Loktanella sp. M215: one gene and its partner. The main gene of each other region encodes a partner of the protein of the gene in region 2 in a complex. Links are inferred from orthologs where the notes say so. Each region holds a gene or a part of one and is shown on either strand. Other genes may lie near its edges.

What was found. The genes of interacting proteins can lie anywhere in the genome.
Region 1: the proteins of pheS (region 2) and pheT are in contact, whole or in part, in a crystal structure (PDB 6P24), measured with the Escherichia coli proteins. The link is inferred for Loktanella sp. M215 from one-to-one orthologs.

The regions. Positions count from the first base shown.
Region 1 is NZ_WMEA01000001.1:538,321-544,983, forward strand. Bases 3,008-6,075 are described here. They hold pheT (phenylalanine--tRNA ligase subunit beta), read right to left. Parts: upstream 5,706-6,075; coding sequence 3,309-5,705; downstream 3,008-3,308. Other genes in these bases: GLR48_RS02660 (glutathione S-transferase family protein), read left to right, coding at 3,008-3,248; GLR48_RS02670 (DUF1190 domain-containing protein), read right to left, coding at 5,788-6,075. Outside these bases: GLR48_RS02650 (sensor histidine kinase), read left to right, coding at 1-1,685; large conductance mechanosensitive channel protein MscL, read right to left, coding at 1,991-2,419; more of GLR48_RS02660, read left to right, coding at 2,550-3,007; more of GLR48_RS02670, read right to left, coding at 6,076-6,381; GLR48_RS02675 (glutathionylspermidine synthase family protein), read right to left, coding at 6,433-6,663.
Region 2 is NZ_WMEA01000001.1:1,075,034-1,082,891, reverse strand. Bases 3,163-5,953 are described here. They hold pheS (phenylalanine--tRNA ligase subunit alpha), read left to right. Parts: upstream 3,163-3,916; coding sequence 3,917-4,990; downstream 4,991-5,953. Other genes in these bases: GLR48_RS05165 (hypothetical protein), read right to left, coding at 5,897-5,953; GLR48_RS05170 (ASCH domain-containing protein), read left to right, coding at 5,442-5,888; GLR48_RS05175 (hypothetical protein), read left to right, coding at 4,987-5,445; rplT (50S ribosomal protein L20), read left to right, coding at 3,424-3,786; rpmI (50S ribosomal protein L35), read left to right, coding at 3,211-3,411. In the rest of the region: NAD-dependent dihydropyrimidine dehydrogenase subunit PreA, read left to right, coding at 1-185; GLR48_RS05210 (DUF1244 domain-containing protein), read right to left, coding at 228-518; GLR48_RS05205 (N-formylglutamate amidohydrolase), read right to left, coding at 531-1,268; pyk (pyruvate kinase), read left to right, coding at 1,399-2,844; GLR48_RS05195 (hypothetical protein), read left to right, coding at 2,878-3,102; more of GLR48_RS05165, read right to left, coding at 5,954-6,547; GLR48_RS05160 (xanthine dehydrogenase family protein molybdopterin-binding subunit), read right to left, coding at 6,703-7,858.

The DNA of each region.
Region 1 (6,663 bases), 540 kb from region 2 along the record:
CGTTTCGGGTCGTGGCATTTCTGTCGCTGGCCTTGCTGCCGATCGGTCTGCTCGCGATCTGGCAGACCCAGAATCTGGACGAGACGCTGCGCGCCCGGACGGCGCTGTCATTGGTGGCCCTGACAGAGCTTGCGATTTCAGGCGAGCGGCAGACCCTGCAACGGGCAATCGGTGCCGCACGCAGCCAAGCGACAACCGTGGGGCTGACGTCCGATGACCCTGAAGCGTGCAGCGCCGCTTTTCGGGCTTTCCGGGATTCGGACCCCAGCATCAGCTTTGCCGGTGTTCTTCAGACATCGGGCATGATCGCCTGCTCGTCGGAAAGTGCACCGTTTTCGATCGGCACCGATGACCGCGCACGCGCGGTGGCCAGCAGCGCGGACACGGTCCTGAATACACGGCTGGGTGCCGAACCGGGTGAAAGCAACAGTGTCATTCTGTTGCAACCCATCGTGCGGGACGGGACGGTCGCCGGTCAAATCGTGCTGGCTTTGCCGACCGACACATTGACCGGTATGCCCGACCTCGACAATTCCGCGCCGCCGCTGTCCCTTGTCATCTTTGACCGCAACGGCCAGATCATAGCGTCGCAGGGCGAAGCGCCGGTCAATCCGGTCGTCGACCTGTCGCAAGAGGCTTTGCTGCGGCTGGGCGCCGACCCGTCGACCTTTGTCGGGCGCAACGCGGATGGCCAGCGGCGTGTCTTCGTCATGCTGACGCTGGTGCCCGGCCTTGCCTACGCCATGACCGGGTGGGCCCCGACCGAAGGCTTCCTCGCGAGCACCGCGATCACGCTGCCGTCGTTCTTTCTGCCCGCGCTGATGTGGCTGGCAAGCCTTCTGGTCGCGTATTTCGCCGTCCACCGTCTGGTGGTCAGCCCGGTCCAGGATCTGCGCAGCCGGATGCGCCGCTTTGCCGCTGACCGGGCGCTGCCGAAAGCCAAGAACACCGAAATGCTGCCGCAAGAGCTTTTCGACCTGGAACAGACCTTCGTCAACATGGCCTACGATCTGATCGACGATGAAGCCCGGATGGAAAACAGCCTGCGTGAAAAGAACGTGTTGCTGAAAGAAGTCCATCACCGGGTCAAAAACAATCTGCAAATGATCTCGTCGATCATGAACATGCAGATCCGGACGGCCCAATCGGACGAAAGCCGTCATGCCCTGAAACGGCTGCAGGACCGTGTCCTTGGCCTCGCGACGGTGCATCGCTACATCTATCAATCCAAGGATCTGGCCCGCACCGAGGCGCGGCCTTTGATGGCCGATATCTGCGGCACGCTTTTTGCCCAGCTTTCGGAAATCGGCAATGACATCGAACATGATCTGAAGGTCGATAATTTCCACCTGCTGCCGGATCAGGCCGTGCCCCTCGCTCTTCTGGTCGGTGAAGTCGGAACAAATGTGACCCAGCAACTGGGCGCGGCACCTCGGACGGATGGGGCCCAACGCTTTATGCGGTTCAGCCTGTTGATTGTTGCGCCGGGAATGGCGCAATTCCAGTGCAGCACATCGGCCGTTCTGTCTCAGGATCACAAAGGGAAGGGTGTCGGCCATCAGTTGATCCGAGCGTTTTCCGTCCAGTTGGGTGGCAAAGTCGAAACGGCTGAAACCGCCGACGGGCACACGGTCACGGTCGCTTTCCCGATCACGACGGACATTCCGGACCCCCTCGACTATTGACGCTGCACCGCTGCAAATCAGCCACAGCACGAGGTTAGTGGTCGCAAGACGTCAAACCCGGGAACCGAATCCATCCAAGGCTCGTTTGGTTACAAGCTAGGATGGAACTGACCATGACCTTCGATGTATTTCTTGCCAGCATGGCCGCGATCGGCCTGGCGGCGCTTATGATCTTCCTCCTCACACGCAAGGGGGATCCCTTTAGCGGGGGAACGCGGCAGTCCGTGCGGACCAACGACCGACGCCAACGGGACGACCGGAACCAAAGATAAAAGGCCCGCCAAAAGGCGGGCCTTTCAGTCTTTCTATTTGCGCAGCTGATCCCGGATTTCGATCAGGACGTCCAGTTCGGATGGACCGGTGTGGACATCAGGCGCGATATCATCCGGCCGCTCTGCCTGTGATTTGATGCTGTTGACGGCCTTGACCAGCATGAACACCACGAAGGCGATGATGAGGAAATTGATGCAGGCCGTGATGAAAGCACCGTAGGCAAACACGGCTGCACCGGCATCCCGCGCAATCTGCAGACCGGCATTATCCGGTACGGTGCCAGACAGTACGACGTACATGTTGCTGAAATCGACCCCGCCAAGGATCAGGCCAATGATCGGGTTGATCAGATCACCCACCAAAGACGTCACGATGGCCGTAAAGGCCGCGCCGATGATGATACCTACGGCAAGATCCATGACATTGCCCTTGGCAATGAAATCCTTAAATTCGTTCAGCACGCTTTTGTCCCCCTGTGATTCAGACTGCGACGGTTTGCCGCTTTCCTGCAATGCGCGCCACCTTTATCGCCTTTGTAGAAAAAAAGAAGCCGTTTCAACGCGCCACGCGCCCCAAAATGTGGACCATGCAATGACCGACCTTTCAGCTTTCCCCATCACATCACGCTGGCCGGCCGCCGATCCGACGGTGATTCAGCTGTACTCCTATCCCACGCCCAACGGCGTGAAGGTTTCCATCGCCCTTGAAGAGATGGGGTTCGCCTACGAGCCGCATCTCGTGACCCTCAAAGATGCCGACGTGAAATCCGACGCTTTCACCTCCCTCAACCCGAACGGCAAGATCCCGGCCATCATTGATCCGAACGGGCCGGACGGCCCCATCGGCCTATTCGAATCCGGCGCGATCCTGATCTATCTGGCTGAAAAGTCCGGCAAGCTTCTGGGCCGGACCGCCGCCGACAAGGCGCGGATCATCCAGTGGGTCATGTTTCAGATGGGGGGTGTCGGCCCGATGTTCGGCCAACTTGGCTATTTCTACAAATTCGCGGGCAAGGATATCGACGATCCCCGCCCCCAACAGCGCTACATCACAGAGGCGAAGCGCCTGCTCGGCGCCGTCGAAGCCGCACTCGCAGGGCAAGAGTGGATCGCCGGCGACTTCTCCATCGCGGATATCGCCTTGGCCCCTTGGCTGAATGCGCTCGATTTCTATGGCGCGAAAGAGGTCACCGGCTACACCGACCTGACGCATGTGCCGGACTACGTCGACCGTTTCTTCGCCCGACCCGCCGTCCAGAAAGCCAAATCCATCCCCGACCCCAAGGCCTGAGACTCCGCATTAACCTGAACGGACAGGCATCCGGGTCTGCACAGGCAGACCCGGACGCGGCTAGCCGCGCAGCGTGCCGCCCGTGGCCTTTTCGACCTTAGCCACGATCTGCTTGCCGATCCCTTCGATCTGCGCCTCGGTCAATGTCGCATCCACGGGCTGTAGCCGTACGGTGATCGCGAGTGACTTCTTCCCCTCGCCCAGCGACCCGCCGGTGAAGGAATCGAATACCCTCACTTCGGCGATCAGCGCCTTGTCGGCACCGGCGGCGGCATTGACCAGTGTCAGCGCCTCGACCTGTGCATCGACGACGAAAGCGAAATCGCGCTCGACGGCCTGCAAGTCCGTGGCCACAAGGGCCGCACGCGTGTTCGTCTTGTTGCGCGGCAGCGGGATCTCTGCCGGGAACAGGGTAAAGGCGACCGCGGTCCCCTTCACATTCAGCGCGCGCAGCACACGCGGGTGCAACTCGCCGAAGATGCCCAGCACCTTTTTGGGCCCCAAACAGATCAGACCGTGCCGCCCGGGGTGCCACCAGCCGTCATCCCCACGCAGGATCTGCACCTTGGCCGGTGCGCCCATCGCAGCCAGCAACGCTTCGGCATCCGCCTTCGCGTCGAAGACATCGACGGCGCGCGACGCGCCATGCACGTCCTTGGGTCCGGTGCGCCCGATCATCACGCCCGCAACGCAGGGCTGCTGATCACCCGGTTCGCCACCGCTAAACACATCACCCGCCTCGAACAGCGCGATGTCACCGAACCCGCGCGCCTGATTGCGCGCCGCGGCCTGTAACAGCCCCGGCAGCAAGGATGGGCGCAGATGCGACATCTCGGTCGAGATCGGGTTTTCAAGCCGCGTGGCATCGGTGCCGCCGCCGAACAACCCGGCCGCGGCTTCGTCGAGGAAGCTGTAGGTCACGCATTCGTTGTAGCCCAGCGCCGCAGCTGCACGCCGCGCCACCGTCAGCCGCACCTGCGCGGGTGTCAGCACCGGCTTTGGCACGCCCGGCTGCGTGCGCGGCATCGGCACGCCGACCAGTTTGGTCAGCGACGCGATCCGCGCGACCTCTTCCACCAGATCGGCCTCGCCCTGCACGTCGCCGCGCCAGCTTGGCACATGGGCCATGTCACCCTTCAGCACGAAGCCCAGCGCCGCCAGCGTCGCGCGCTGGGTCGCGGCGGGAATGTCCATGCCCACAAGGCTGATGACGCGGTCCGTGTCCAGCTTGTAGGCGCGGTCGGTATCCGGCACGGCGCCGGCCTGCACGACCTCTGACGCCTCGCCGCCCACGACCGACTGGATCAGCGCGACCGCATGGTCCAGCCCGTCGGGCGTGAAGGCGGGGTCGATCCCGCGTTCGAACCGGTAGCGGGCGTCGGAATTGATCTTCAGCGCGCGGCCGGTGTAGGCGATCTGCACCGGGTCCCAGTAGGCACTTTCGACGAAGACGTTGACCGTCTCGGGTGTGCATCCCGTGGCATCGCCGCCCATGACGCCTGCAATGCTTTGCACGCCGGCGTCATCGGAAATCGCGATCTGGCCGGGCGACAGGGTATAAATCTTGTCATCCAACGCCACGATCTGTTCGCCGCCCGTTGCGCGGTGGACGCGCAGATTGCCCTGCACCTTGTCGGCATCGAAGACGTGCAGTGGCCGGTTCAGATCGTAGGTGAAGAAGTTCGTCACATCGACGAGGAACGAGATCGGCCGTAGCCCGATCGCCCGCAGCCGCGCCTGCAGCCAGTCCGGGCTGGGTCCGTTGCTGACGCCACGGATCAGACGCCCGCAGAACACAGGGCATCCGTCGCGCGTGTCGTCATCAATCGACACGCCCAGATCGGAAGTGAAGGTGCCGTCGATCTGCGGCGTCTCCAGCGGCTTCAGTGTTCCGAGTCCCCGCGCCGCCAGATCCCGCGCCACGCCGCGCACGCCCAGCGCGTCGGCCCGGTTCGGCGTGATCGCGATCTCGATCACCGGATCGACGCGCGCAGGCGCGTGCACCGCCAGCCAATCGGCAAAGCTGCTGCCAACCTCGCCCTCGGGCAGTTCGATGATACCGTCGTGTTCCTCGGACAATTCCAGCTCGCGTTCCGAGGCCATCATGCCGTGGCTTTCGATGCCACGGATCTTGCCCACGCCGATGGTCGTGTCGATGCCGGGGACATATACGCCCGGATGGGCGACGACCACGGTGATGCCCGCCCGCGCGTTGGGCGCGCCGCAGATGATCTGTTCCAGCCCGTTGCCGGTCCGCACCTGACAGACGCGCAGCTTGTCCGCGTCGGGATGCTTCTCGGCGGTTTCGACATAACCGATGGTGAAGGGGCGCAGCTTTTCGGCGGGGTTCTCGATCCCCTCCACCTCCAGCCCCAGATCGGTCAGCGTCTCGGCGATCTCTGCAACCGAGGCATCCGTCTCAAGGTGGGTTTTCAGCCATGACAGGGTGAATTTCATCGCGCGCACTTTCGCCAGATCAGAAGTTGCGCGTTCTTAGCGCATCGCTTCCGCGGGTGAAAGCACTGGTCTGCGGGCCGCCTCAGCCGCCAAAGCTGCGGCTGCTGCCGAAACTGCTGGTCCGCGACGACCCGAATCCGCCGGTCTTGCTGACCGTGGCGCGTGACATGGGTGCCGCCGCTGCAGGGGCTGCGCGAAAGCTGGATGGCTGCATCCGGGCGCTGCCGCGATTGCCGTTCAGCACCGTGCCGCCCCCCGCCGTCGCGAACTTGCCCCCGGCATCGCGGTACAGCGGCTGCGTCATCGCGCGGTTGCCGCCCAGCATGCTGCCCATCAGGTAGCCCGCCATCAGCGGCATGAAGATCGACCCGCCGCCACCAGCCGCTCTCTCGTCCACGACGCAGGCGCCGCCGTGCTGTTCCTCGCACAGCGCCTGATCGTCGTAGCGCGGGGCGGACCGTTCGTATTCGACCAGCGCATCCTGATAGGCGGCGTCGCAGTCCTGGACGGTGAATGCGACCGTCCCGGCATTCGCCGCGGCCTCACAGGATGCCTTGTCGGGAAAGGCGTTCGCCTCGACCGCGTCGTCCTTGCAGCCGGCCAACGCAAACGCAGTGGCCCCCAGCAGGATTGCGGGCATGATGCGGGTGCGTTTCAGGGGGCGGGATGCGGTCACGGTGGCGTCTCCTTGGCAGGCGGGCGGGTTCATGGCGTTAGATAGGGTGCATCAGTCGAGAATGTAATGCGGCTTGAACCGGCTCAGATCCTGCGTGATCCGGGACCGGTCTTCCCGCAGGCCCATGCCGACGCAGGTCTCGCCGACGATCCACGTGCCGATGACGGGACGAAAGCCGTCGAAGACCGGCATCTCGTGATAGGCCTGCGCGATCATCGGGTGCGCGTCGTAGTCGCGCACGGTCGCATCCTCGATCACCGCGTCGCCTTGCCGGATACTGAT
Region 2 (7,858 bases):
CGGTGATCGACGCGGAATGCGTGGCCTGCAACCTTTGTGTCGATGTCTGCCCGGTGGCGGACTGCATTTCGATGGAGCAGGTGCCAGCAGGTCAGACGGACCCCCGCACCGGCAAGGTTGTCGCGGACGGCTATGCCAACTGGACGACGCACCCCAACAATCCCGGTGCCGTCGCCGCCGAATGACAGACCGCCGGCACCCCGAACCGGGGGGCCGGCGCCACCGCGTTAGTGACTTTCCTTGAAGGCGGCCTTGGCCTCGGGCGTCGCCTCGGTCTGATGCAGCGCCTGCCAGTCGGCAAAGGGCATGCCATAGAAGGCCTCGCGGCCTTCATCCTTCGACATCTCGATGCCACGCGCGTTTGCGGCCTCTTGATACCAGCGGGACAGGCAGTTGCGGCAGAAACCGGCCATGTTCATCAGGTCGATGTTCTGCACATCGGGACGGTCGGCCAGCAGGTGCTGCTGCAGGCGGCGAAAGGCGGCGGCCTCAAGTTCGATCCGGGTTTGGTCATCCATCGTGATACTCCTTCAAAGTCCGCTATCGGCCAGAACCCGTTGCAGGATCGGGGCCAGACGTGTGGCCCACGCGGCCTGACCGGCGGGGGTTGCGATCAGATCGTGGCGCACCTCGATCAGAAGATTGGGGCGGCCATGTTGCAGGGCGTGCCGGTCGATGCTGTCGCCCGGCAGGTGCCCGGTGTAGGGCTGATTGTCGCCCGTCGTCCAGCCCTGCGCACGGCAGGCGGCGATGAATGGCCCCGCCAGTCTGTCGTCGGCAGCATAAAGGATGCCAATCTCCCACGGGCGGGGCGGGCGGCCTTTCAGTTGCGGGGTGAAACTGTGGATGGCGCAGATCACAGGGTCCGCACGCTGGTCCGCCAGCGCGGCGATGGCGCGGTGATAGGGACGATGCAGCAGTTGCAGACGGCGAGTCAGGTCGGCGTCATCGGCGCGGGCGTTGGCCGGAATGACCGTCCCGTCATAAAGCTTCATCAGAAGGGTCGGATCCTGTTCGCCGCGGTTCGGGTCGATCACGAGGCGCGAAAACCGCGATGCGGCAACCGGCGCATCCAACGCGGCCCCCAGCCCCTGCGCCACACCCAAGGCGCCGATATCATAGGCGATATGGCGCTGCATCTCTGCCGCAGGCAAGCCGAGGTCGCCGCCGTTGACCCAGTCGGGCACGATGTTGGTGGCGTGATCGCAGGTGATCAGCCACCGGCCGGGGCGGTCTGCGCCGCTGATTTCATAGGCATTGTCGGTCATGGAACCCGTCATTCTTTCTTCTGGGCATTTAGGCTAGTTGTGACAGGAATGGAATTGGGCAATAAGGTCCGTGACAGCGTCGTTACCGCTAACACCCACCTATTCCGCAGCGAAAAGGGACAGAACTCCGATGAAACGCAATCGCCACGTCAAGATCGTCGCCACCCTCGGCCCGGCTTCGAATACATACGAGATGATCCGGAAGCTGCACGAGGCCGGCGCCGATGTGTTTCGCCTGAACATGTCCCACGGCAGCCACGAAGAGATTCGTGTGCGCCACGCGATGATCCGCCAGGTCGAGGAAGACCTGGGCAGCCCGATCTGCATTCTGGCTGACCTGCAGGGACCGAAGCTGCGCGTCGGTGTGTTCAAGAATGGCGAGGAAGATCTGGTTGTCGGTGCGTCCTTCCGCCTCGACCTGAAGGACGAAGAGGGTGATGCGACCCGCGTGAAGCTGCCGCACAAGGAAATCTTCGACGCGCTGGAGCCGGGCGCCCACCTGCTGGTGAACGACGGCAAGATCAAGCTGCGCGTCAAGGAGTGTGGCGCTGATTTCGCCGATTGCGAGGTTATCGTCGGCGGCGTGATTTCCAACCGCAAGGGCGTGAACGTGCCGGACGTGGTGCTGCCGCTGGCGGCCCTGTCGGACAAGGACCGCAAGGATCTGGAATTCGTGTGCGAGCTGGGTGTGGACTGGCTTGCGCTGTCGTTCGTCCAGCGCGCCGCTGACGTCACCGAGGCGCGCGAGCTGGCCAAGGGCCGGGCCGCCATCCTGTCCAAGATCGAGAAGCCGAACGCGGTAAAGGTCTTTGACGAAATCCTCGCGGTTAGCGACGGCATCATGGTGGCGCGCGGCGATCTGGGCGTCGAATTGCCGGTGCAGAACGTGCCGCCGATTCAAAAGCAACTGGTCCGCAAGTGCCGCGCCGCCGCAAAGCCGGTGATCGTGGCGACCCAGATGCTGGAATCGATGATCGAATCGCCGATGCCGACCCGTGCCGAAGTGTCGGACGTGGCGACCGCCATCTATGAAGGCGCCGATGCGATCATGCTGTCCGCCGAATCCGCCGCCGGGTCTTTCCCGATCGAGGCGGTGCAGACCATGGACAACGTGGCAAAAGAGGTCGAAGCCGACCCGACCTATACCGAGATCATCGAGAGCAGCCGCCGCGCCGCCCGCACCACGGTTGCCGACGGCATCGTCGCGGCCGCCCGCGAGATTGCCGAGACGGCGGACATCAAGGCCATCGTCTGCTTTTCGCAACGGGGCACGACGGCATTGCTGGTGGCACGCGAACGGCCCCGCGTGCCGATCCTGGCGCTGACAAACGAAATGCGGACCGCGCGCCGGTTGTGCCTGACCTGGGGCACGAACTGCGTGATGACGGGCGCGGTAGACCGGTTCAAGGATGCGGTGATCGCCGCGGTGCGCGCCGCAAAGGCAGAAGGCATGGCCACAGAAGACGACATGATCGTGGTGACCGCCGGCGTGCCCTTCAATACCCCCGGCTCAACCAACATTCTGCGTGTAGCGCCTTGCGCAGAAAGGTTGATTTACGCCTCTGATTCTGAATAAAGTTGCGACAGAGCATGCCACGAGGGTAAAAACATGGACACCGACCTGATCTTCATCGTCGGTGTCGTGATTTGTGTGCTGGCGATTCCCGCCATCCTGAGCGCCTTCATGGATGGGCGCGCGCCGCGCGCGCCCTCTCTGATCGTGCTGATCGGCGCGCTGATGATCGGCTACGCGGTGCGGGAACGGCCGATGTCCTACACCCTTGACGCTGTGCCGGACGTTTTCATGCGTGTCGTCGCCGGCTTTACCCGCTGACAGCTTGCCATTCCTGCGACCGGGGTCTATACGGCCCGCTCAACCCGCGCGTCCGGCCAATATGGCATGCCGAGTCGTGCGTTCACCGCTACCCCAGAGGAGACGGAAATGCCGAAGATGAAGACGAAATCGAGCTGCAAAAAGCGGTTCAGCATGACAGCCAGTGGCAAGGTCAAGGCAGGTCAGGCCGGCAAGCGCCACGGCATGATCAAGCGCACTACCAAATTCATTCGTGACGCACGCGGCACGACCCTTTTGTCAGCTCCTGATGCGAAGATCATCAAGAGCATGATGCCCTACGCACGATAAGGAGAATTTGATATGCGCGTTAAAGGTGGAACCGTCACGCACCGTCGGCACAAGAAAGTTCTCGACGCTGCCAAGGGTTATTTCGACCGTCGCTCCAAGACCTTCAAGGTCGCCAAGCAGGCCGTCGACAAGGCAAACCAGTATGCAACCCGCGACCGGCACGTCCGCAAGCGGAACTTCCGCAGCCTGTGGATCCAGCGGATCAACGCCGGTGTGCGTTCCGTGGACGAGGCGATGACCTATTCCCGCTTCATCAACGGCCTGTCGCTGGCCGGCATCGAAGTGGACCGCAAGGTTCTGGCCGATCTGGCCGTGCACGAACCCGACGCTTTTGCGGCGATCGTGAACAAGGCCAAGGACGCCCTGGCCGCCTGATCGGACCCGAAGACTTTTGCAAAGGCCGTCCTTCGGGGCGGCCTTTGTCGTTTCAGTGCCCCGCCCTTGCGGCGCAGGGGTGGAACGCCTATTCACCAGACAACTTTTGACGCGGGCGCGGAGCGGTGCGATGGATGATCTCAAGCAGAAATACCTGGGCCTGATCGCGGGCGCCTCTGACGAGGCCGCGATCGAGGATCTACGCGTGCAGGCCCTCGGCAAGAAGGGCGAGATTTCCCTTCAGATGCGCGAGTTGGGCAAGATGACGCCCGAGGAACGGCAGACGGCCGGCCCCGCACTCAATGCCTTGAAGGACGAGATCAACTCGGCCCTTGTCGCCAAGAAGACCGCCCTTGGCGATGCCGCACTGGACGCGCGCCTGCGCGACGAATGGCTGGACGTCACGCTGCCCGCACGCGGCCGCCCGGCGGGCACGATCCATCCGATCAGCCAGGTCACAGAGGAGGTCACCGCGATCTTTGCCGACATGGGCTTTGCCGTGGCCGAAGGGCCGCAGGTGGAAAGCGACTGGTACAACTTTGACGCGCTGAACATCCCCGGCCACCACCCGGCCCGGGCCGAGATGGACACCTTCTATATGAAGCGGGCGGCAGGCGATGACCGCCCCCCCGCCGTATTGCGCACACACACGTCCCCCGTGCAGATCCGCAGCATGGAAGCGTCCGGCGCGCCGATCCGCATCATCTGCCCCGGCCGTGTCTACCGCGCCGACTACGACCAGACCCATACGCCGATGTTCCACCAGATCGAGGGTCTGGCGATCGACAAAAACATCAGCATGGCGAACCTGAAGTGGGTGCTGGAGGAGTTCGTCAAAAGCTATTTCGAAGTCGATAACGTCGACATCCGGTTCCGTGCGTCACACTTCCCCTTCACCGAACCTTCGGCAGAGGTGGATATCCGCTGTTCATGGGAAGGCGGCACGTTGAAGGTCGGCGAAGGTGACGACTGGTTGGAGATTCTGGGCAGCGGCATGGTGCATCCCAAGGTTTTGCAAGCCGCGAAGGTCGATCCGACCGAGTGGCAAGGCTTCGCCTTCGGCATGGGCATCGACCGCATCGCGATGCTGAAATACGGCATCCCCGACCTGCGCGCCTTCTTCGATAGCGACCTACGCTGGCTGCGGCATTACGGCTTTCGTGCGCTGGATGTGCCAACGTTGCGGGGTGGGTTGAGCAGGTGATTTGGTTTGGAGGCTTAGTACTAACAATTATTGGATTTATATTTGGCAGGGTTTTCAATCAGTCAGAAATTATTCTCGCTGAGAAACGTAGGACATACGAAGCCCTACTAAACAATTACCCTAAGCCAATCGAGGTGTATTTAATTGATTCTGATGATCAGGCGATTGAGCGCCGTGAAAAGATGTCGTCTGTCCACGGCGCATTTCTGCTTTTTGCTGCACCGAAAGTCGCACAAGCCACAGCAATTTATCTGAATATCTACGAGGATGTTGATCGAAAGCTAGGACCTGATTCCGCTGTATTGCATCCAGAATACAAAAGAGTGTCACAAGCTCATACAGATTTAATCTTGGAGATGAGAAGAGACTGCCTTGCTTGGTCAGCCTTCGGTTACAATGGGAAATCAAGAATCGAGATTCCAAAAGAAGTTTTAGCGTCGGAACCCAAGAAATGACAGCCAAAGACGACGACTACGACGCCATCGTGGACCTGAACGACCTCTACCCCGGGGCCGGGACGTTCAAATTCGGCAACACCAAGGCCGAGTGTCAGGCGCAGATCGAACTGGTCCGCAAAGGTCTGAAATCGGCGAATTGTGCGCCCTACCGCGACATAAAGGACGACCCAGACGCCATGCCCGTCGTGGGTCGCTGCGATATCGCGGCGAATTGGGGTGGGTCGCCCGCTCTTGTGGTCCGCACGACCCGCGTCGAACACGTCAAATTCTGCGACGTGACCGAGGCCATGGCCGAGGCCGAAAGCAGCACCTATACGCTGCAAGGCTGGCTGACCTCGAAGGAGGCCTATTTCAAGCGCAACGGCGGCTGGTCCGACGACATGCCGCTGGTCTTCGAATTCTTCGAACTGGTCGAGGATCTGGACGGGCGCAGCCTGTAATCCGCGCCTTACCGGCGGACAAGGTTCAGATTGAACCCCCCGGCGCTGACCGTGATCTGCGCCAAGGCACCCGCCTGATAGATCGCCGTCATGGACAGCGATTTGAAGTTGAACGGCGACAAATGGCCTTTGCCCGCGATGACGCGGTAGGACATGTCGCAGGTCACCGTCTCTCCGGTCGTGTCCATGGCGGTCGTTGCCATCTGCACGACGCGGCGCCCATCGTACATCGTCAGGGGGTTGGGGCAGGTCTTGCCGTTGGCCAAGACACCGAAAGCCTCTGCCGTGGTCAACGTCCCGGCCGGCACCTTCGAGATGTCCGACAGGACCGTCATTTCATCCGCCGGCGTCACGGTCACGGCGGTGACCTGAGTGCCCTCACGGGTCACGGCGATGTCGCGGGTCTTGCTGCCACGGTTGACGCCCAGATATTCGATCGTGTCGCCCTTGGCGCGAGTCACGGCCTCGAACGTGCCATCGGCCACGCCGAGGGGCGTGTTGTCGAGGCGCGACAACAGGTGAACGTCCTTGCCGCTGCCGTCGAACGCGAGGGTGCCCAACTGGCGATTGCCCAGCATCATGGCAAAGTTCTGCTGGGCCGCGAGCGCGGGACCGGCAAGCAGGGTGGCGAGGGCAGCAATCAGCGGCAGGCGAAGCATCTGTGTCATCCATGTAAACGGAGAAGTTGCCGCAACATACGCCAAGGCCGGTGGGTATGCGATATCACATCGTCGCGGCCGGCCGTTCTTGTCCGACGTACGGCACACGACGCCAAGATATCGCGCCGCCCGCTAACGCAGGCGGCGCGTTTTCATCACAGGTCGGGCAGGCCAGGCAGGATCTTGTCCATCGTGGCCGGCAGATCACGCACCCGCACACCGGTCGCATCATGGATGGCGTTCAGGATGCAGGCTGCGGCGCCGCAGATGCCCAACTCTCCGATACCCTTTGCCTGCATGGGGTTGGCATAGGGGTCACGCTCTTCCAGAAAGGTCACGGTCAGCTGCGGTACGTCGGCATTGACCGGGATGTGGTATTCGCCCAGATCGCGGTTGACGATGTGACCGTCGCGGGCATCGTGAATAAGCTCTTCCGTCAGAGCCATGCCAATTCCGAAGGTCATGCCGCCAAGGCACTGCGACCGCGCGGTTTTGGCGTTCAGGATACGCCCGGCGGCAAAGCTGCCGTGCATCCGGCGAATCCGCGTTTCCCCGGTCACCCGGTTCACGCCGACCTCGCAGAAGAACGCACCGAAGGTCGCCTGCCGGACGTCCTTCATCGTCTTGCCAGCCTCGATGACACCGGTCGATTCCATCGGGCTGTCGCCGATCAGGTCGGTCAGCGGAGTCTGCGTGTTCGCAGCCGTTGCCACACCATCCTTCAGCGTCAGGTCGCCTTCGTCACAGCCGAGCTTCTTGGCGATTTCCTGGCGCAGCTTCTCGCAGGCGAGGAACACCGACGACCCGGCCGAAGATGCCCCCCATGACCCGCCGGACCCAGCGGATTTCGGCAGGTTGCTGTCGCCCAGACGCGTCTCGATCCGGTCCTGCGGAACACCCAGCATTTCGCCGGCGATCTGGGTCAAGATCGCATAGGTCCCGGTGCCGATATCGGTCATGTCGGTTTCGATCAGGACGGTGCCATCGGGGTTCAGCGTCACGCGCGCATGGCTTTCGCCGATCATGTTGACCCGCACGGCGGACGACATGCCATGGCCGATCATCCAGTCGCCGTCCGTCTGACCGGTCTTGCGATCGGCCCAGCCATAGGTCGCAGCCCCGTCATCCAGCGCCTCTGCCAGCATGTGGGTCGAAAAATCGCGCCCGTCGCTGGGATCCTTGTCGGGAATGTTCAGCTTGCGCAATTCAACGGGGTCGATACCCGCCTTCACGGCCAGTTCGTCCATCGCGATTTCAAGCGCCGTGATGCCCACCGCCTCGCCCGGTGCGCGGACGGATCCGGCGCAGGTG